Regions from separate parts of the Xanthomonas sp. F4 genome, predicted to be linked through region 2. Evidence: predicted binding sites of a transcription regulator. Region 2 holds the regulator's gene; each other region holds the start of a gene.
What was found. Region 2 encodes HrcA, which represses chaperone genes, less so after heat shock. Its sites were predicted from a motif close to TTNGCACTCNNNNNNNNNGAGTGCNAA; they were not measured.
Positions count from the first base shown of each region.

Region 1: the regulator HrcA is predicted to act here: its motif matches at 6,160-6,186, upstream of rpoH (RNA polymerase sigma factor RpoH).
Region 3: the regulator HrcA is predicted to act here: its motif matches at 4,013-4,039, upstream of FHR66_RS19945 (co-chaperone GroES).

Region 1 covers NZ_JAASQX010000003.1:140,121-147,547, reverse strand. The annotation lists gene FHR66_RS12945 (primosomal protein N') at 1-1,110, shown strand, start outside; gene FHR66_RS12940 (VanW family protein) at 1,230-2,966, opposite strand; gene FHR66_RS12935 (NAD(P)/FAD-dependent oxidoreductase) at 3,159-4,463, shown strand; gene FHR66_RS12930 (trimeric intracellular cation channel family protein) at 4,522-5,139, shown strand; gene rpoH (RNA polymerase sigma factor RpoH) at 5,271-6,149, opposite strand; gene ung (uracil-DNA glycosylase) at 6,368-7,099, opposite strand; gene FHR66_RS12915 (response regulator) at 7,128-7,427, opposite strand, start outside.
Region 2 covers NZ_JAASQX010000002.1:531,005-538,431, reverse strand. The annotation lists gene fur (ferric iron uptake transcriptional regulator) at 1-414, shown strand, start outside; gene recN (DNA repair protein RecN) at 1,121-2,782, opposite strand; gene hrcA (heat-inducible transcriptional repressor HrcA) at 2,894-3,952, shown strand; gene grpE (nucleotide exchange factor GrpE) at 4,115-4,636, shown strand; gene dnaK (molecular chaperone DnaK) at 4,781-6,706, shown strand; gene dnaJ (molecular chaperone DnaJ) at 6,866-7,427, shown strand, end outside.
Region 3 covers NZ_JAASQX010000008.1:163,928-171,354, forward strand. The annotation lists gene FHR66_RS19930 (protein-disulfide reductase DsbD family protein) at 1-1,565, opposite strand, end outside; gene cutA (divalent-cation tolerance protein CutA) at 1,570-1,902, opposite strand; gene FHR66_RS19940 (endonuclease) at 2,030-3,808, opposite strand; gene FHR66_RS19945 (co-chaperone GroES) at 4,089-4,376, shown strand; gene groL (chaperonin GroEL) at 4,514-6,160, shown strand; gene FHR66_RS19955 (TonB-dependent receptor plug domain-containing protein) at 7,023-7,427, shown strand, end outside.

The sequences.
Region 1 (7,427 bases), on a different contig from region 2:
CACAACGCCGCCGGCGGCCGCTACGCGCACCTGCGCCTGACCCGCCGCGCCGGCGACGCCAAACCGCCGACGGTGCGCGTGCTCGACGTGCGCAAGCGCCCGCTGCAGGACGGGCTGTCGCCGGAGGTGCTGGCCGGCATCGGCACGGCACTGGCCGAGGGCGGCCAGGTGCTGGTGTTCAAGAACCGCCGCGGCTATGCGCCGGTGCTGCTGTGCCACGACTGCGGCTGGACCGCGCCGTGCCAGCGCTGCAGCACCCCGCTGCACGCCACGCCGATGACCGTGCACGCCGGCGGCCGGCGCCTGCAATGCCACCACTGCGGCGCGCGCCAGCCAGCGCCGCTGGCCTGCCCGGACTGCGGCAGCCTGGCCCTGCAGCCGCAGGGCATCGGCACCGAACGCCTCGAAGAACGCCTGGTGCAGGCGTTCCCGGACGTCCCGGTGCTGCGCATCGACCGCGGCACCACCCAGCGCCGCGATGCGCTGGAGACGCAGCTGGCCACGCTCGGCAGCGCCCCCGGCATCCTGGTCGGCACGCAGATCCTGGCCAAGGGCCACGACCTGCCGCAGCTGAGCCGGGTGGTGGTGGTGGGCATCGACGAAGGCCTGTTCTCTGCCGATTTCCGCGCCAGCGAGAAGCTGGCGCAGCAGTTGATCCAGGTCGCCGGGCGCGCCGGCCGCGCCGCGCGCCCGGGCGAGGTCTGGCTGCAGACCCACCACCCCGCGCATCCGTTGCTGCAGACCCTGGTGCACGGCGGCTACCACGCCTTCGCCGCCGCGGAGCTCGAGCAACGCGAGGCCGCGGGTTTCCCGCCGTTCGCGCACCTGGCGCTGCTGCGCGCCGAGGCCATGCAGGTCGAACACGCCAACGCCTTCCTCGCCGCGGTGCGCGCGCTGCTGCCGGTGCAGGACGAGGTGCAGCGCTTCGGCCCGATGCCGGCGCCGATGCCGCGCCGTGCCGGTTTCCAGCGTACCCAGTTGCTGCTCTCGGCGAGCACGCGGCGCGCACTGCACGCATTGCTGGACGCGGCGGTGCCGGCGATCCACGCGCTGCCGCAGGCACGGCGCGTGCGCTGGTCGCTGGATGTGGATCCGCAGGATCTGTACTGAGGCGGCGACGCGTCCTGCAAGACACCACTAGAGCAACGACGCGTCGCCGAGCGATTGATGTGACCGTCGTGCATGGCAGACCCTGGCCTGCAGGCGCCCGCAACGCCCTCGGGTTTCGCTCAACCCGCCAGGCCCAAGGCGTCGACCACCTGCGCACGCAGCGCGGCGCTGTCGCCTGCTTCCACGCAACGCCACGCGCCGTCGTCCGCGGACAGGCCGCAGGCGGCGGTGGCGATCACCGGCTTGCCCAGCGCCATGGCCAGCAACAGGCCGCGCGGCTGCTGTTCGATCCAGGCCGGCAGCAACACCAGCGTGGCCGCGCGTACGCCCTCGGCCATCGAGGCGACCCGCTGCACCGCAATGCCGTTCCAGAAATCCGGCGTCTCCTGCGCGCCGGGCGGCAGCAGCAACAGCACCGGCAAGCCACGCACCGCCTCGCGCAGTTCGTAGGCGCCCTTGCGCGCCAGCGCCGAGGCCGCCAGCAGCACCCGCGGTACGGTGTCCGCGTTGACGGCCGCGTGCTCCGCCGCGGCCGCCGTTAGCGCCGGCCGTCGCCATTCCAGCGCGAGACCGCGGCTGCCGGCCAGCGCCAGCAGTGCGCGGTGCGGCGTGATCCAGTGCCGCGCCTGTGCCAGTGCCGCACGCTCGGCCTCGACCAGCGCCGGATCGGCGCGGAAATCGCGCAGGGTGGGACTGTGCGGATGCCGCTGCGCGGCCACGTCCAGGCGCGCCTGCAGCAGGTGCATCGGCAAGGCGGTCATGCACACGTCCCAGCGCCGCCCCTGCAACTCGCCGGCCATCCACAGCTCCGGCAGCAGACTCTGCGGGACCACCAGATCGACGTCGCGCGCTGCCAACCGGCGCCGCAGCGCCTGCAGACGGATGCGCTGCGCACGCAGGCGCGCCTGCGGCAACGGCATGCCGCGCCACAACCACCAGCGCCGCGCCAGCGCCGCGTGCAAGGTCGCGACGCTGGTACGCGGCAGCGCCAGCACCCGGTCGCCGGGCTGCTGCCGGCGTCGGCGGTCCTCGGCGAACTCCGGCCAGTCTTCGTCGACCAGCCACGTGCTGCGGTGCAGGCCGTCGGGGACCGCCGGCGAGTGGCGATGGCAGGCGCTGCGGCCGCAGCGGGTGCAGTCGTTGGCGGCGTCGATGCCGGCCGGCGCGGTGCGTCGCTGCAGCGGCGGCAACGGCAACGCTGCCGGCATCGCGGCACCGCCGCGGATGCGCACGTGCAACGCCTCGCCGTCCAGCCATACCTCCAGCCGCCACGGCGCGGCGGCGCGCAGGCGCAGGTCCACGTAGTTCCAGAACACCACCGCATCACGATCCCGCTCGGCCAAGGATCCGGCAATCACCTGGGTGTGGCGGTGCCGCTCGACGATCTCCAGGCCCTGCCGCAGCGCGGCGTCGTAGATCGCATTGGACAACTGGCACAGGCCGCCGCCGATCGACGGCACCAGGCAGCCCTCGCGCAGTTCGCGGCCGGCGACGAAGCCGCGGCGGCGGGTGGCGCGGCCGAGCTGGCGCCAGAAGCTGAAGGTCGCACCGGCCGGTACCTCCACGCCATGCAACGCACGCGCGGCCAGCCGCAGGTTGTGGATCTTGCCGGCCACCAGTTGCGGCGCGGTCTCCTCGCTGGCGGGCCACAGCGCGGTGACCGATTCGGCGGAGGTGCCATCGGCGATCGCCAAGCCGCCATCGCGGCGATGCTTGCGTGGTCCGTCGCGCAGATCGCGCAGCGCGCGGCGTCCTTGCAGCGCGCGGGTCTTGGCCCAGAACAACAGGCTGCGCCAGCGCGACGGCAACGGCGCCTGCGGCGACACCGACACACGCGATTTCACTGTCGCTGACATGACCGTGCGTCCTCCGTGTCGCTGACCGCGCTTTGCATCGCGCTACTATACGAGCATGCAGGTCCGGCCCTCGACGATCGCGCAGCGCCCCACTGGCCGCGCGCGTTTCCGCGGATCGGTGCGCCACGCGCGCTTACGACCGCCACGCCGACATCGGACACCTCCGCTCCCCTCCCCCTCCTGGAGTCCTGCATGGACGACACACGCGTGCCGCACCTGATCGTGGTCGGCGGTGGCTTCGCCGGCTTGTGGGCCACCCGCGCCCTGGCCAAGACGCCGCTGCGCATCACCCTGATCGACCGCCGCAACCATCACCTGTTCCAGCCGCTGTTGTACCAGGTCGCCACCGCCGGCCTGTCGGCGCCGGACATCGCCGCGCCGCTGCGGCAGATCCTGCGCCACCAGGACAATGTCGAAGTACGACTGGGCGAAGTCGTCCACATCGACAAGCTGGCGCGGCAGGTGCGCCTGGCCGACGGCCAGGCGCTGGACTACGACTACGTGCTGGTCGCCACCGGCGCCACCCACGCCTATTTCGGCCACGACGACTGGGCGGCGCATGCGCCGGGCCTGAAGACCCTGGACGACGCGCTGCAGTTGCGCCGGCACCTGCTGCTGGCGTTCGAGCGTGCCGAAGCGGAAACCGACCCCGCCGCGCGCGCGGCCTGGCTGAGCTTCGCCATCGTCGGCGGCGGCCCCACCGGCGTCGAGCTGGCCGGCACCCTGGCCGAGATCGCCCGGCACACGCTCAAACACGAGTTCCGCCGCATCGACCCGGCCGAGGCACGGGTGCGGCTGATCGAGGCCGGGCCGCGGGTGCTGTCCTCGTTCCCCGAACACCTGTCGGCCAAGGCGCAGAAGCAGTTGGAAAAGCTCGGCGTGGAAGTGCTGACCGGGGTGCCGGTCGCCGAGATCGACGCCCATGGCTATCGTCTCGGCAGCACCTTCGTGCCGGCGCGCACCGTGGTCTGGGCCGCCGGCGTGGCCGCCTCGCCGCTGGCGAAGACACTGCAGACGCCGCTGGATCGCAGCGGCCGCGTGCAGGTGCAGCCGGACCTGAGCGTGCCCGGCCATCCGGAACTGTTCGTCGCCGGCGACCTGGCCGCGGTGCAGCAGGCCGACGGCCGTCCGGTTCCCGGCGTGGCACCGGCGGCCAAGCAGATGGGCCGGCACGTCGCCGACACCCTGCGCCGACGGCTGCGCGGCGACACCGCCAGCGTGCCGTTCCGCTATGCCGACTACGGCAACCTGGCCACCATCGGGCGCATGGCCGCGATCGTGCACCTGGGCCGGCTGCAGCTCTCCGGCGTGCTGGCCTGGTGGTTCTGGCTGGCCGCGCACGTGTTCTTCCTGATCGGCTTCCGCAACCGCGTGGTGGTGCTGCTCAACTGGGCCTGGGCGTACTGGAGCTACCAGCGCGCCGCGCGGATCATCCTCGGCGATCCGCCGGCAGCGGAGGAAACGCAGGCGCAGGCCGCGCCGCCCGCGGACAGGTGACACTGCACGGTCGGGCTGCGATCCTAGCCGGCCTTTTTGCTGCAGCGCAGTGCCCGTCTTGGCGACCTTCCTGTTCCTGCTCGACCTGCTGGGCACCTTCGTGTTCGCGATCAGCGGCGCCACCGTCGGCGTGCGCCATCGCCTGGACCTGTTCGGCGTACTGGTGCTGTCGTGCGCGGCCGCGGTCTCCGGCGGCATCGCCCGCGACGTGCTGATCGGCGCCACCCCGCCGGCAGCGCTGGCCGACGTGCGCTACCTCGGCGTCGCCTGCCTGGCCGGGTTGCTGGCCTTCTACCGTCACCACACGGTCGAGCGCCTGCGCAATCCGGTGCAGATCTTCGACGCGATGGGCCTGGCGCTGTTCGCGGTGTACGGCACCAGCAAGGCATTGGCGTTCGGCCTGGGCCCGCTCAGCGCGCCACTGCTGGGCATGCTCAGCGGCATCGGCGGCGGCATCGTCCGCGACCTGCTGGTGGCGCGTACGCCGGTGGTGCTGCAGGCCGAGCTGTACGCGGTGGCGGCCCTGCTCGGCGGCGGCGTGGTCGCCGCCGCGCAAGTGCTGCACCTCCCGCAGCCCTGGGGCCTGGCGGTGGGCGCGGTGCTGTGCTTCGGCCTGCGCTTCATGGCGATCCGCTACGGCTGGCACCTGCCGGTGGCGCGTCCGCCGGAGTCCTAGCCCAGCGTCACGCGCGCGCAGTTGCGCTTGCGCACTCGGCAGTCGCCGCTCCACGGTGCCGCCCAGAGACAAAAGAAAAGGCCCGGCAGTGCCGGGCCTTTCGTGCGTTGCTACTGACCGCCGCAGGCGACTCAGGCGACGAACAGCGCCTTCATCTTCTTCAGCGCATTCGCCTCGATCTGGCGGATGCGCTCGGCCGACACGCCGTACTCGTCGGCCAGCTCCTGCAGGGTGATCTTGCTGTCGGCATCCAGCCAGCGGCGCTTGATGATGTCGCGCGAACGCGCATCCAGTTCCGCCAGGCCTTCGCGTAGCAGCTGCAGCTGGTTGTCCTCGCTGTCGGCGCGTTCGTAGGCCTGCGAGGGATCTTCCTCGTTGGCCATCAGATACGCAGCCGGCGACGGCGGCGCGTGGTCGTCGTCCTCGTCGGACGGCGCATCGAAGCCGATATCGCGACCGGACAGGCGCGACTCCATCTCCATCACCTCGCGCTCGGACACGTTGAGGTCCTTGGCCACGGCGGTGACCTCGGCCGCGTTCATCCAGCCCAGGCGGGTCTTGGACTTGCGCAGGTTGAAGAACAGCTTGCGCTGCGCCTTGGTCGTGGCGACCTTGACGATGCGCCAGTTCTTCAGGATGTACTCGTGCATCTCGGCGCGGATCCAGTGCACCGCGAAGCTGACCAGGCGCACGCCCATCTCCGGGTCGAAACGCTTGACCGCCTTCATCAGGCCGATGTTGCCTTCCTGGATCAGGTCGCCCAGCGGCAGGCCGTAGCCGTTGTAGCCGCGGGCCACGTGCACCACGAAGCGCAGGTGGGAATGGACCAGTTCGCGGGCCGCGTCCAGGTCTTCCTGGTCGCGATACCGCACCGCCAGTGCGTGTTCCTCGTCGGACGTCAGCACCGGGATCTGGTGCACGGCGCCGATATAGGCATCCAGCGAACCGAGCGGACTGGGGATCGGGAGGTTGTTGGCAACCAATGCGTTGGAAGTAAGAGTCTGGCTCATAGGGCTCATCTTAGCAGTCTACTAATTGGACTGCTGGGTACAGTAAAAAGTTCCTGTGTTCTGTTTATGCAACATATGAATCAGGAATGACACTGCATCACAAGCCGGTGAAACAATCGGGACGCATCGTCATCCCGTTCTCTGACCGCCAAAGTAGCAGCCGGTTCGCGAAAATGGCGTCCACGCCAGGCGACAGCGGCGTGCCGTCCAACCGGGGTTCAGGCGCCGCGCAGCGCCGCCTCCAGCTCCGCGCGCGGCGGCAGGCTCCAGTCGATCGGGGTCGCGCCGCGCCGCCGCAGGTACTCGTTGGCAGCGGAGAAATGCTTGCAGCCGAGGAAGCCGCGGTGCGCCGAGAGCGGCGAGGGGTGCGGGGCCTTGAGCACACGGTGGCGGCGGGTGTCGATGACCTTGCCCTTGGCCTGGGCGTAGCTGCCCCAGAGCAGGAACACCAGGCCCTCGCGCTCGCGGTTGAGGGTTTCCACGACGTGGTCGGTGAAGCCCTCCCAGCCCTTGCCCTGGTGCGCGCCGGCACGGCCTTCCTCCACCGTCAGCACCGCGTTGAGCAGCAGTACGCCGCGCTGCGCCCACGGCAGCAGACAGCCGTGGTCGGGCCGGCGGATGCCGAGGTCGTCCTCGATCTCCTTGTAGATGTTCAGCAGCGACGGCGGCACCGGCACCCCCGGCAGCACCGAGAAGCACAGCCCGTGCGCCTGGCCGTAGCCGTGGTACGGGTCCTGGCCGAGGATCACCACTTCCACCCGCTCGAACGGGGTCGCATCGAAGGCGGCGAAGATCTGCCGCCCCGGCGGGAACACCCGCGCGCCGGCGGCCTTGCGCTGGCGCAGGAACGCGGCCAGTTCGCGCATCTCCGGGCGCAGCAGCCAGTCGCCGACCTGCGCCTTCCAGGACGGCTCCAGCTGGATCCGGCTTTCGTCTTCGTTGTTGCTCATCGTTTCCAGGCTCGGGACATCACATCGGTCAGAAGGTCACCGCGATCTCGTCGAGCCGGGCCAGGCGCAACTGGAACAGCACCTTGGTGACCAGCAGGCGCTCTTCGATCGGTTTCTGCACCAGGTCGTTGGCGCCGGCGCGCAGCAGCTCGGACTGGGTGTGCGGATTGCTGTCGCCGGTCATCACCAGCACCGGCATGCGCCGCTTGCCGTAGGCGAAGTCGACGCGGATGCGCTGGACCACGTCGCGGCCGTTGAGCTCGCCCTTCAATGTGACGTCGGTCAGCACCAGGTCGATACGGCGGGTGGTGCGGCCCAGCGACTCGGC
Region 2 (7,427 bases):
CACGATCTGCGCAAAGTCGGCCTGAAGGTCACGCATCCGCGGATGCGCATCCTCGAGCTGCTGGAGCAGAAATCGGCGCGGCACCACATGACCGCCGAGGAGATCTATCGGCAGTTGCTGGACCACGGCGACGAGATTGGCCTGGCCACGGTGTACCGGGTGCTGACCCAGTTCGAGGCGGCCGGCCTGGTGCTCAAGCACAATTTCGAGGGCGGCCAGGCAGTGTACGAACTGGACCGTGGTGGCCACCACGACCACATGGTGGACGTGGATACCGGCAAGATCATCGAGTTCGAAAGCGCGGAAATCGAGGAATTGCAGCGCAAGATCGCCGCCGATCACGGCTACGAGCTGGAAGAGCATTCCCTGGTGCTGTACGTGCGCAGCAAGCGGCCGAGCGGCAGGAAGGGGTAAGTGTTGGCGCCGGTGAAGTCGGCCGGTGTTGTCCTTTCCTGTGCTGGCGATGCGCGGGGCTTCGCCGACGTACCCTCACCCCAACCCCTCTCCCGGCGGGAGAGGGGCTAGCGGCTGTTCCTTTCTCCCACCGGGAGAAGGTGCCCCGAAGGGGCGGATGAGGGTCCGGGTATAGCCGCGTGGATCACGTCGGCGGGTCGCTCCGCGCCGGACCTTCACCCCAACGCTCTCCCGGCGGGAGAGGGGCTAGCGGCTGTTCCCTTCTCCCACCGGGAGACGCTGCCCCGAAGGGACGGATGAGGGTCCGGGTGTAGCCGCGTGGATCACGTCGGCGGGTCGCTCCGCGCCGAACCCTCACCCCAACCCTTCTCCCGGTGGGAGAGGGGCTAGCGGCTGTTCCCTTCTCCCACCGGGAGAGGTGCCCAGAAGGGGCGGATGAGGGTCCGTGTGTAGTTGCGTGGATCACGTCGGCGGGTCGCTCCGCGCCCGACCCTCACCCCAACCCCTCTCCCGGTGGGAGAGGGGCTTCAGTTTCCTGTGCTTAACTTCCGTCGCGGCTGGTGCGGGCCAGGGCGCCGGCCCTTGCGCATTCGCACAGGCGCCTAACGCCGGAGCTTAGCCAACCTGTGATCGGGCGTCGGCCGCCTGTATCGAGCAGGGCGGTACGCGCAAGGGTCGGCGCACCCTGGACCCCGCGACCGGCCAGTCAGCCCGCGCTGAGCAGCAGCCGCTTGGCGGCCGCGCGGGCTTCCTTGCTGACCTCGACACCGCCCAGCATCCGCGCCAGTTCTTCCTCGCGCTGGCGCGGCGCCAGCAGTTCCACCGAGCTCTGGGTCATGCCTTCGACCGGTGCCTTGCTGACCCGGTAGTGGGCGTGGCCCTGCGCGGCGACCTGCGGCAGGTGGGTCACGCACAGTACCTGGCGCTGCTCGCCGAGCGCGCGCAGCTTCTTGCCGACGATGTCGGCGACGGCGCCGCCGATGCCCGAGTCCACTTCGTCGAAGACCATGGTTGGGACGGCGTCCAGGCCCAGCGCGGCGACCTCGATCGCCAGCGAGATGCGCGACAGTTCGCCGCCGGAGGCGACCTTGCGCAGGGCGCGCGGCGGCTGCCCGGCGTTGGCGGCGACCAGGAACTCGACCCGCTCGGCGCCGGCCGGGTCCGGCCGTTCGGTGTCGTGCGGCTCGAGCTGGATCAGGAAGCGGCCGCCGCCCATGCCCAGTTCACCGATCAGGGCGGTGGTGTCGTGCGACAGCGCCTGTGCGCCGCGGTCGCGGGTGGCGGTCAGGGCGGCCGCGGCGTCGCGCCAGGCCTGGGTGGCCTGGGCGATCTCGGCGTCGAGCACGTCCAGCCGCTCGCCGGCGCCGCGCAGGCTCTCCACTTCGGCGAGCAGGGCGTCGCGGTGTTCGGCCAGCGCGTCCACGCCGATGCGGTGCTTGCGCGCCAGGTCGTGCAGGCGGCCGAGCTTGCGTTCCATCTCATCGAACTGCGCCGGGTCGGCGTCTAGGTCGTCGCGGACCCGGTCGATCAGCGCCAGCGCTTCCTCCAACTGGATGCCGGCGCTGTCGATCAGCGCCTGCACTTCGGCCAGGCGCGGGTCGTACTCGCCGACCTTGCCGAGTTCGTGGCGGGTCTGCTGCAACAGGTCCAGCACGGCCGGCGCCTCGTCGCCGTTGAGCCGCTGCGCCGCGCCCTCGCAGGCGCCGATCAGCGCGGCGGCGTGGGCCTGGCGACGGTGGTTGGCATCCAGGGCGGCGATCGCCGCCGGGTCCAGGTCCTCGCGCTGCAGTTCGGCCAGCTGGTGCTGCAGGAAACCGATGCGGTCGCTGACATCGCCCTGCGCCAGCAAGGTCTCGCGCTCGCTGAGCAGGCCCTGCCAGCGGGCGGCGGCGGCGCGCACCGCGGCGCGTTCGGCGTCGTTGCGGGCGTAGGCGTCGAGCAGGCCGAGCTGGCTGCCGCGCGAGAGCAGGGCCTGGTGTTCGTGCTGGCCGTGGATCTCGACCAGGTGGCCAGCCAGCTCCGCCAGTTGCGACAGGGTCACCGGGCGCCCGTTGATCCAGGCGCGGGAGCCGCCATCGGCGCGGATCACCCGGCGCAGTTGGCAGTGCTCCTCGTCGTCGAGTTCGTTCTCGCGCAGCCAGGCGCGGGCCGGGGCCGGGGCGACGAACTCGGCCGACAACTCGGCGCGGTCGGCGCCGTGGCGGACCACGCCGCTGTCGGCGCGCAGCCCGGACAGGAAGCCGAGCGCGTCCACCATCAGCGACTTGCCGGCGCCGGTTTCGCCGGACACCACGGTCATGCCTGGGCCGAATTCCAGTTCGGTGCCGCGTACGACGGCGAAATCCTTGATCGAGAGATGTCTGAGCATGGGGTCTGCTTCCGGGGCCGCGCAACGCTAGCATGCGCGGGTAGGTGGGCCAATGACTTGCCAAGCCGGCGTGCAGCCATTATCTAAGGGCCAGTCTCACGGGTTGATTCCATGCGCGCTTCCCCGGTCCATTCCAGCCTCGATCCGCGTGCCCGGCAGCTGCTGCGGACGCTGATCTCGCGCTATATCCGTGACGGCGAGCCGGTCGGCTCGCAGACCCTGGCCCGGCACGCCGGCCTGGACGTGAGTCCGGCGACGATCCGCAACATCCTCGCCGACCTGGAGGACGCCGGCCTGCTCAGCTCGCCGCACACCTCGGCCGGGCGCGTGCCCACCGCCACCGGCTACCGGGTGTTCGTCGACAGCCTGGTGCAGATGCGTCCGCCGGCCGAAGGCGAGGTGGCGCGGCTGCGCGCGGAGATGGCCAATGCCGCCGGCACCCAGGCGCTGCTGGGCAGTGCCTCGGAACTGCTGTCGGCGATGACCCACTTCGTCGGCGTGGTCAGCGCGCCCAAGCGCGAGCAGTTCGCCTTCCGGCACATCGACTTCGTGCCGCTGGACGCGCGGCGGGTGCTGGCGATCCTGGTGTTCGCCGACAACGAGGTGCAGAACCGGGTCATCGAGCCGCGCAAGGCCTACGAGCCGGCCGAGCTGGAGCAGGTGGCCAATTATCTGAACCGCCATTTCGCCGGGCGCGCGCTGGCCGACATCCGCGCCAGCCTGCTGCGCGACCTGCGCCATGCGCGCGACGAGATGGAGCAGTTGCTGGCGCACAGCGTCGAGCTGGCCGAGCAGGCGCTGGCGCCGGCCGGCGACGACATGGTGCTGGCCGGGCAGACCAAGCTGATGGGCGTGCAGGACCTGTCGGACCTGGAGCGGCTGCGCGAACTGTTCGAGGTCTTCGCCAGCAAGCGCGAGATCCTGCAACTGCTCGAACGCACCATCCGCGCACCCGGCGTGCGCATCTTCATCGGCGAGGAGACCGGCATGGTGCCGCTGGAGAGCGTGTCGCTGGTGACCGCCCCGTACATGGCCGGCGGCCAGGTGCTGGGCGTGCTCGGCGTGATCGGCCCCAAGCGCATGGACTACGACCGGGTCATCCCCCTGGTCCAGACCGCCGCCGACGTCCTCGGCGCCCGCCTGGACCCGTCCCCGCAAGGCGACCGCTGAGCCAGCGCGCAGGGCACCGCGGCGCCGTCCGCCAGCCGGCGTTTCCGCCGGGCTCGCGCAATCCCAATCCCGACTCCCCAATCCCGGATTCCCTTGAATCCGCCGGCACCGCCCACATAGGTGGTCCGGTAAGGCGGGACGCACCCCGCCAGGGACCCGGACATGACGCAAGAACACCCCGAATTCGATTCCGAACACCTGACCGAGGCGCAGCAGCCCTCGACCGATCCGCTGCAGGCGGAAGTGGAGACGCTGCGCAGTGAGCTGGCCCTGGTCAAGGCCGACGTCCTGCGCGAGCGGGCCGACCTGGAGAACCAGCGCAAGCGCATCGCCCGCGACGTGGAGCAGGCGCGCAAGTTCGCCAACGAGCGCCTGCTCGGCGACCTGTTGCCGGTGTTCGACAGTCTGGATGCGGGCCTGACCGCCGCCGGCAGCGAGCCCAGCCCGCTGCGCGACGGCCTGGAGCTGACCTACAAGCAGCTGCTCAAGGTCGCCGCCGACAACGGCCTGACCCTGCTCGACCCGACCGGCGAGCCGTTCAACCCGGAGCATCACCAGGCGATCAGCCAGGCCGAGGCCGAGGGCGTCGCCCCGGGCCACGTGATCCAGGTGTTCCAGAAGGGCTACCTGCTCAACGACCGCCTGCTGCGGCCCGCCCTGGTGGTGGTGGCCAAGCACGACTGAGTTCGCGGCCGCCCGCGCCTGAACCCGGTGCGGCGGCAGTGGAACGCTAATTTGCGGCGATGGCTTGAATGACTGGCGGCCATCCCTATATCCGAACCAGATCCCGGCACTGGCCGGCTACACGACCTTTCAGGAGTCATTGCAATGGGCAAGATCATCGGCATCGACCTGGGCACGACCAACTCGTGCGTGGCGATCATGGACGGCGGCAAGGCCCGCGTCATCGAGAATTCCGAGGGTGACCGCACCACGCCTTCGATCGTCGCCTACACCAAGGACGGCGAAGTGTTGGTGGGCGCCTCGGCCAAGCGCCAGGCCGTCACCAACCCCAAGAACACCTTCTACGCAGTCAAGCGCCTGATCGGCCGCAAGTTCACCGACGCCGAGGTGCAGAAGGACATCGGCCTGGTCCCGTACGGCATCGTCCAGCACGACAATGGCGACGCCTGGGTGGCCACTGCCGACGGCCGCAAGCTGGCCTCGCAGGAAATCTCTGCGCAGGTGCTGGAGAAGATGAAGAAGACCGCCGAGGCGTTCCTGGGCGAGACCGTCACCGAGGCGGTCATCACCGTGCCGGCGTACTTCAACGACAGCCAGCGCCAGGCGACCAAGGACGCCGGCCGCATCGCCGGCCTGGACGTCAAGCGCATCATCAACGAGCCGACCGCCGCGGCGCTGGCCTACGGCCTGGACAAGGGCCAGGGCGGCGACCGCAAGATTGCGGTGTACGACCTGGGCGGCGGCACCTTCGACGTGTCGATCATCGAGATCGCCAACGTCGACGGCGAGAAGCAGTTCGAAGTGCTGGCCACCAACGGCGACACCTTCCTGGGCGGCGAAGACTTCGACAAGCGCGTCATCGACTACTTGGTGGAAGAGTTCAACAAGGATCAGGGCATCGACCTGCGCAAGGATCCGCTGGCGCTGCAGCGCCTGAAGGACGCCGCCGAGCGCGCCAAGATCGAGCTGTCGTCCTCGCAGCAGACCGAAGTCAACCTGCCGTACGTCACCGCCGACGCGTCGGGCCCGAAGCACCTCAACATCAAGCTGACCCGGGCCAAGCTCGAGGCGCTGGTGGAGGACCTGGTCAAGCGCACCATCGACCCGTGCCGCACCGCGCTGAACGACGCCGGCCTGCGCGCCAGCGACATCACCGAGGTGATCCTGGTCGGTGGCCAGACCCGCATGCCGAAGGTGCAGCAGGCGGTGGCCGAGTTCTTCGGCAAGGAGCCGCGCAAGGACGTCAACCCCGACGAGGCCGTGGCGCTGGGCGCCGCGATCCAGGGCGGCGTGCTGGCCGGCGACGTCAAGGACGTGCTGCTGCTCGACGTGACCCCGCTGAGCCTGGGCATCGAGACCCTGGGCGGCGTGTTCACCAAGATCATTGAGAAGAACACCACCATCCCGACCAAGGCTTCGCAGGTGTTCTCCACCGCCGAGGACAACCAGTCGGCAGTGACCGTGCACGTGCTGCAGGGCGAGCGCGAACAGGCCCGCTACAACAAGTCGCTGGCCAAGTTCGACCTGTCCGGCATCGAGCCGGCGCCGCGCGGCCTGCCGCAGGTGGAGGTGTCCTTCGACATCGACGCCAACGGCATCCTGCACGTGTCGGCCAAGGACAAGAAGACCAACAAGGAACAGAAGGTCGAGATCAAGGCCGGTTCCGGTCTGTCGGACGACGAGATCCAGCGGATGGTTGCCGACGCGGAAGCCAACCGCGAGGAAGACAAGAAGTTCCACGAGCTGGTGCAGGCGCGCAACCAGGCCGACGGCCTGATCCACGCCACCCGCAGCGCGATCACCGAGCACGGCAGCAAGGTCGGCGGCGACGTGATCGGCAAGGTCGAGTCGGCGCTGGCGGATCTGGAAACCGCGATGAAGGGCGACGACAAGGGCCAGATCGAGGCCAAGACCAAGGCGCTGGAAGAGGCCGGTCAGTCGCTGTACGCGGCCGCGGCGGCGGGCGAGCAGCAGCCGGGCGGCAACGCCGGCGGCGCGCATGCGTCCTCGGCCCAGTCCGACGACGTGGTCGACGCCGAGTTCACCGAGGTCAAGGACGACAAGAAGTAAGGCCGGGATTTGGGATTGGGGATTGGGGATTCGCGAAGGCCTTGGCCTGGTGGTTCCCACTCCCATCCCTGTCCATCCAGTTTGTAAAAGCGGAAGAGCCGAGGCTCTCCGCTTTTGCGTTGAATGAATCCCGACTCCCGAATCTCGAATCCCCGCCCCATGAGCAAACGCGACTATTACGAAGTGCTGGGTGTGGCCCGCACCGCCAGCGACGACGAGCTGAAGAAGGCCTATCGCCGTTGCGCGATGAAGTACCACCCGGACCGCAATCCCGGCGACCAAGCCGCCGAGGCCGCGTTCAAGGAATGCAAGGAAGCCTATGAGGTGCTGTCCGACGGCAACCGCCGACGCATGTACGACGCGCACGGCCACGCCGCGTTCGAGCACGGCATGGGCGGGATGGGCGGCGGCCCTGGCGGCCCGGACATGGGCGACATCTTCGGCGACATCTTCGGCAACATCTTCGGTGGCGCCGGTGGTGGTGGCGGGCGTGCGCCGCGGCGTGGCGCCGACATCGGCTACGTGCTGGAGCTGGACCTGGAAGAAGCGGTGGCCGGCATCGAGCGCCGCATCGAGATTCCGACCCTGAGCGAATGCGAGCACTGCCACGGCAGCGGCTCGGAGGACGGCAAGGTCGAGACCTGCGTGACCTGCCACGGGCGCGGCCAGGTCCGCATCCAGCGCGGCATCTTCGCCATGCAGCAGACCTGCCCGCATTGTG
Region 3 (7,427 bases), on a different contig from region 2:
TAGCCCAGGGCCGGGCCCATGAACGGGCCGATGCAGGCGCTGGAGACCACGCAGGCCAGCACGCCGGTGAAGAAGTCGCCGACCGGGCCGCTGCGCGTGGACAGCGACTGGCCGACGCCGCCGAGGTTGGCGCTGAGGGTGAACACGCCCGACAGGCTCAGCCCGACCACGAACATCAGGTACACCAGCACCGCGACGAAGCCCGGGCGCTGCAGCTGGAAGCCCCACAGCAGGCGCGCGGCCACGGCGATGCCGCCGACCACGGCGAAGGAGACGAGCACGCCCAGCGTGTACCACAGCGCATGGCTGCGGGCACGGCCGCGGCTCTCGCCGCTCTGTGCCAGGCCCAGCACCTTCAGCGACAGGATCGGCAGCACGCACGGCAGCAGGTTCAGCAGCAGACCGCCGCCGAGCGCCAGCAACAGGATCCACCGCAGGTTCTGCGTGGCCGGCGGCGGTGCGGCGCTGCGCGCGGCGTTGTGCGCCGAGGCGTCCGGCGTCGCCGGCAGGGCGTTGGCGGCCGTGGCGGCGGCCGCGTCGTTGGCGTCGGCCTGGCGGCTGTCCAGCGGCGTCACCAGCAGCGGGCTGACCTCGGCCTGGTCGGCGGGCGTGACGCTGCCCTTGGGCAGCGCCAGCTTCACCCGCCGGGTCATCGGCGGGTAGCAGATGCCGTCGGTCTGGCAGCCCTGGAAGGTCGCCACCAGGGTCGCGGCGGTGGCGTCGGCGCGCTGGCGCTGCAGCGGCACGGTGACCTCGGTCTGGTCGAAGTACACCACCACGTTGCCGAAGTGCTCGTCCTGGTGCGAGCTGCCCTGCGGCCAGCGCGGCATACCGGTACGGATGCCGGGCGCGCCTTCCAGCGCCAGCGCGGTGCGGTCGCGATACAGGTAATAGCCGGGTGCCGGGGTGAAGCGCAGCAGCAGCGTATTGCCATCGCCGACGATGGCTTCGAAGTGGAAAGCCTGGTCCGAGGGCAGCGGCAGGCCCTGCACCGCGCCGGCGCCGGCGCCGGCGCCGGCGCCGAACAGCGGCTTGGCGCCAGTGCTCGCGCCCAGGCCATTGCCCGGCAGCCCGCCCATCGCGGCCGGCGGCGCCGGCGTGGGATCGGCAGCGGCGGTGGCGGAGGCGGCGGCCGGCAGGGTCACCTCGAGCAGGCGTTTCTGCGGCGGGTAGCACACGCCGGCATCGGCGCAACCCTGGTAGCGCACCTCCAGCTGCACGCGGTCGGTGCCGGGGTCGGCGATGCCGCTCTGCACCGCGTTCAACGCGTCGCGGTAGGTCTCCACCTCGCCGAAGTACGGGTCGGTCTTCTTGTGGCCGGCCGGCAGCTGCAGGGTCGGGTTGGGCTTGAAGCCGCCGATCACCTTGACCGCGATGCGGTGCCGGTACAGGTAGTAGCCCTTGGCGATGTCCCAATGCAGCGCGATGCGGCCGCGCTCGGGCGCCTGCGCGCTGAGCGCGAAGGCCTGGTCCACCGGCAGCAAGTCCTTTTCGCTGATCGCCAGGGCGGGGAAGGCGGCCACGGCCAGCAGGCACAGGGCGGCGAGGCGGTGCAGCAGGGTCATCGGCTTACGGTTCCTCACGGGTTTCGGCATGCACCCATTGCAGGTAGGCCGGCAGGCCGCCGGCGACCTCGAGTTCGACCAGTTCGGGGACCTCGTAGGGGTGCAACGCGCACAGCCGCTGCCGCAACGCGGGCAGCCGGTCGGCGGCGGTCTTGATCAGCAGCAGCACTTCCTCGCCTTGCTCCACCTCGCCTTGCCAGCGGTAGGTGGACTGCACGCCGGGCAGGCGGCTGACACAGGCGGCCAGGCGTTCGTCGACCAGCGCCTGGGCGATCCGCGCGGCGCTGGCCGGATCGGGGCAGGTGCTGAGCAGCAAGCGGAGGGCGGGCGCGGACATGCGGCCGACAGTATAGGGATGCCGGCCCCCCTTTGGCGGCGCCCGGCCGTGGCCGGCCGCCGCGAATCCCCAATCCCGATTCCCCAATCCTCGCCCGCTGCAGCCGCAGCGGGCGAGGCAACACGGCTCAGTTGAGCAACTGGCAGCTGGCCGGCTTGGCCGAGGTGAACAGCGACGAGGTCGCCCACTCCGGGTGGTCGATGAACGGATTGCGGTTGCCCTGGAAGCTGTAGATCACCTCGTTGCGGGCGCGTTCGGCGTCGTCCGGCGGATCCTGCTGGCTCCACGCGATCAGGGTCGACAGCAGGCCCATGTAGGCCGGCGAGGACGAGGTCTTGACGATCTTGCTGCGGTCGTCGGTCAGCTCCAGGTCCGGCTCGGACTGCCCGGTCTTGGCATCGGTCCCACCTTCATAGCGGATCGCCATGTACATCACCGCACGTGCCATGTCGCCCTTGCGGTGGTCCCACACCTCGAAGGTGCCGCTGTTGCCGTCCGGGGTGCGCACCCAGTTGGAATTGCCCGGGTAGCGGCCGCTGCCGCCGCCGAAGCCGGCGTTGGCCTCGGTGGCGCGCTCGCCGCAGTTGCTGTCGCACTTGGCGTAGGGCTTGTTGCCGCGGTCGGCGTTCCAGGTGGCGTCGGTCAGGTACAGCATGTGGGTGTCGGTGTACGGCGCGTAGGGCAGGCCCTTGTCGCCGGTGGAGGTGCCGAAGCCCAGCGAGTTCGGCCAGCTGTGCTCGCGGTTGTACTTCAGGCCGCTGCCGCTGCCGGCGCGGTCGGTGCCCTTGGCGTAGCTGCGGTTGCGGTAGGCGTCGAGCACGCGCTGGCTGTTGTTCGGATCCTCGTCGGCGATCTCCAGGATGGCCCAGGTGTCGGTGCCGGAGTTGCTGCTGTACGGATAGGCGGTGTGGCCCTTGATCGTCTCGTGCAGCGAGCAGCGCAGCTGGCTGGGGCTGGAGGTGTTGACCCGCGAATAGTAGGTGCCGGCACCGCTGCCACCGCCGCCGGAACCGTTGGCGACGTTGAACGCGACGCTGCGGTCCTGCGCCGGATGCGCGCCGTCGGCATCGCTCACGCGTGCGGCGACGATGCTCAGGGTGCAGCTCTCGCCGGCCTTCAGCGCGGTGTTGGTGGACAGCGCGAACTGGGTGCCGCTGCCGGGGTAGGTCAGCGCCACGCTGCCGGACTGCTGGCAGCTCAGGCCGAACGCGCCGCTGGCCAGGCTCACCGCTTCGCTGAAGGTCACCGCCAGGTCGCCAGCGGCGGGGAAGTCGGTGGCGCCCTGGGTCGGGGTGGTGGCGGTCACCGTCGGCGCGGCGTTGCTGCCGCCGCCGCCGGCGAAGGTCTGGCCGTTGTTGCAGGCGCCGAAGGTGCCGGTGGCGCTGTCGGTCCAGCTGAAGTCGGCTGCGGCGCTGCCGTTGCCGCGCAGTTGCAGCGAGGTGCCGGCCGGGGTGCTGTTGCTCTCGCTGACCGGCAGGTTCTGGCTGGTCATGCCCGCGGCGGGGCCGCCGCCGCCGGTGATGCTGCCTTCGTAGCTGAGGAACTGCACCACCTTGCCGTTGCCGTCGACCAGCGCCAGGCCGTCGTTGGGCCCGTTCTGGATGCCGTTGCTGGCATAGCCGACGGTGGCGATACGCACCTGCCCGCCGCAGCTGACCAGGTTGCCGGCCGGCACCGCGCTGTTGGCGTAGACGGTGGCCGAGCCGGGGTTGCTGCCGTTGTACAGGTAGACGCGGTAGCCGCTCAGGCTCTCCCCGGCGGTGGCGACGATCTCCACGCCTTCGCCGGTGTCGCCGGCGGCGGTGGCATCGTCGTAATGCAATTCATTGATGAATACGGCGGCCTGGGCCGGCCCGGCAAGGGCGAGCAAGCAGGCCAGCGGCAGCGCAACGGCGGATGGCTTCATCGACAACTCCTTTTGGTGACGGATCCCCCCCTGGGTCCGCGGCCAGCCTAGCCTGCCTCTGTGACAATGTGACGGGCTTCGGTCACTGCTTGGCACCGAATGCACGTTGCCGGCAAAAATTTTTTGCCTCCAGCCCTTGAAAGGGCCTGCCACGGCACTACATCAGGCGCATCCCGGCGTTACCGGGTTTTTTCGCGAGCGTTGCTAGCAGTCGTCATGGGCGAGTGCTAATATCGCCGGCCTTTCCTAGACCAATCAATCACTTAAGAGGTCTCACTCAATGAGCATCAAGCCGCTTCACGACCGCGTCGTAGTCAAGCCGATCGAAGCCGACGAAATCTCCGCCGGCGGCATCGTGATCCCGGATTCGGCCAAGGAAAAGTCCACCAAGGGCGAAGTCGTGGCCGTCGGCGCCGGCAAGCCGCTGGACAACGGCAGCGTGCGCGCCCCGGCGCTCAAGGTCGGCGACAAGGTCATCTACGGCCAGTACGCCGGTTCCAGCTACAAGGCCGAAGGCGTCGAGTACAAGGTGCTGCGCGAAGACGACGTTCTGGCGATCGTGGGCTGAAGCCCCCGATCGCGGGATTCGGGAGTCGAGATTCGGGATTGGCAAGGCGCTCGGCGCCGCGCGACCCAGGATCTCAGACACGAATCCCCGCTCTAGCGAATCCCTAATCCCCAATCACGAATCCCGGAGCAACACACATGGCTGCCAAAGATATCCGTTTCGGTGAAGACGCTCGTTCGCGCATGGTGCGCGGCGTCAACATCCTCGCTAATGCCGTCAAGGCCACCCTGGGCCCGAAGGGCCGCAACGTCGTGCTCGAGAAGAGCTTCGGCGCCCCGACCATCACCAAGGACGGCGTCTCCGTCGCCAAGGAAATCGAACTGGCCGACAAGTTCGAGAACATGGGCGCGCAGATGGTGAAGGAAGTCGCGTCCAAGACCTCCGACAACGCCGGCGACGGCACCACCACCGCCACCGTGCTGGCGCAGGCGCTGATCCGCGAAGGTTCCAAGGCGGTCGCCGCCGGCATGAACCCGATGGACCTCAAGCGCGGCATCGACAAGGCCGTCGTGGCCGCCGTGGCCGAGCTGAAGAAGATCAGCAAGCCCACCGCCGACGACAAGGCCATCGCCCAGGTCGGCACCATCTCGGCCAACTCCGACGAGTCGATCGGCAACATCATCGCCGACGCGATGAAGAAGGTCGGCAAGGAAGGCGTGATCACGGTCGAGGAAGGTTCGGGCCTGGACAACGAGCTGGACGTGGTCGAGGGCATGCAGTTCGACCGCGGCTACCTGTCGCCGTACTTCATCAACAACCAGCAGAGCCAGCAGGCCGACCTGGACGACCCGTTCATCCTGCTGCACGACAAGAAGATCTCCAACGTGCGTGACCTGCTGCCGGTGCTGGAAGGCGTGGCCAAGGCCGGCAAGCCGCTGCTGATCGTCGCCGAGGAAGTGGAAGGCGAGGCGCTGGCGACCCTGGTGGTCAACACCATCCGCGGCATCGTCAAGGTCGTGGCGGTCAAGGCCCCGGGCTTCGGCGACCGTCGCAAGGCGATGCTGGAAGACATGGCCGTGCTGACCGGCGGCACCGTGATCTCCGAGGAAGTGGGCCTGGCGCTGGAGAAGGCGACCATCAAGGACCTGGGCCGCGCCAAGAAGGTGCAGGTCTCCAAGGAGAACACCACCATCATCGACGGCGCCGGCGACACCACGGCGATCGAGTCGCGCATCAAGCAGATCAAGGCGCAGATCGAGGAGACCTCCTCGGACTACGACCGCGAGAAGCTGCAGGAGCGCGTGGCCAAGCTGGCCGGCGGCGTGGCGGTGATCAAGGTCGGTGCCTCGACCGAGATCGAGATGAAGGAAAAGAAGGCGCGCGTCGAAGACGCCCTGCACGCGACCCGTGCGGCGGTGGAAGAAGGCGTGGTCCCGGGCGGCGGCGTGGCCCTGGTGCGCGCGCTGACCGCGATCGGCGAGCTGAAGGGCGCCAATGAAGATCAGACCCACGGCATCCAGATCGCGCTGCGCGCGATGGAAGCGCCGCTGCGCGAGATCGTCACCAACGCCGGCGAAGAGCCGTCCGTGATCCTCAACAAGGTCAAGGAAGGCACCGGCAACTTCGGCTACAACGCTGCCAACGGCGAGTTCGGCGACATGGTCGAGTTCGGCATCCTGGATCCGACCAAGGTGACCCGTTCGGCGCTGCAGAACGCCGCTTCGATCGCCGGCCTGATGATCACCACCGAAGCGATGGTGGCCGAGGCCCCGAAGAAGGAAGAGCCGGCCGCCCCGGGCGGCATGGGTGGCGGCATGGGCGGCATGGGCGGCATGGATTTCTGATCCAGCCGGCTTCGGCCGACCTGTTCCACGCAGTCGAAAGGAGCCCCGCAGCGATGCGGGGCTCTTTTTTTGTGGGTCGTCATGGCGGCATGCCGATGCGCGCGTCCGCGCGTTCGTGCGCCCTGGTCAACGACGCGGTGCATCCGCTGGCCGTGCCGCGGCAGAACCTGCTTGGCGAGCGTCTGTAGAGCACTTTGGCAGAGGCGGGAAGCAGTGTTGTAGGAGCGGCTTCAGCCGACGGGCATTACCGGTAACGCCGCGTCGCGGCTGAAGCCGCTCCTGCGAGGACAGCGGCGTGTCCGCCAGCCGCAGCAAAAAGTGCGTCATTGGAAGAAGCTGCCTGCAGCTGCGCTCGTGCGATCTCCCCGACCGAGGCGCGGCACAGGCGTGCCAGGCGACAGTGCCGGATGTGAGAGATGAGATGCGAGCGTCGCGCCATGCACCCCAGGCAATGCGACACGCTGCGCGCCGGACCCTCACCCCAACCCCTCTCCCGTCGGGAGAGGGGCACGCGATCGCGATGCGGGAGCAGCACGTCGTCGCTCACCGGCGTCTCGGCCAGTGCTGCTGCTGTGACCGCCTACGATGGCGATACGGCGAGAATCGACGCGCTGCGCGGCGAATCGCGCACAACGTGCAATCGTCTACATGCGCAGGGTGGCCGCGTGTTGACAGGGTTTTCGGCGGCATGCAGGTTAGAACGCACGGGCGCCCAGGGGGATCTGCACGCCCGCATGTTCGTCTTCTTCTGTGCGCCGCGGCCGGCGCAAAGTGGCGCGTGCCTGCGGCATGCGTGGCATGGCCGTGGGCGCGGCGCAGCGAAGAGGGCACCCGCACGTCGTGCGTGCACGGCGCTGCTCCCATCCGCTGCCGGGGACATTGCATGCCACTTCGCCCATTCACCACCCTCGCGTTCGGCATCGTGCTGGCGCTGCACGGCGCGCCTGATGCTCGCGCGCAAAGCGAGGCCACCGACACCGCCTCTTCCAAGGCCGCCGCCACCGACCTGGGCCAGGTCGTGGTCACCGGCTCGCGGATCAAGCGCTCGGACGTGGAGGGCGCCGAACCGGTGCTGACGATCAGCGCGCAGCAGATCCAGCAGGAAGGTTTCCTCACCGTCTACGACGTGCTCAGCACGCTCAACCAGCAGGGCAGCGTCGAGGCCGACACCAAGTACGGCTCGCACACGCCCAACGCCTCGCCGGTGAGCCTGCGCGACCTCGGTCCCGGGCGCACCCTGCTGCTGGTCAACGGCCACCGCGTCGCC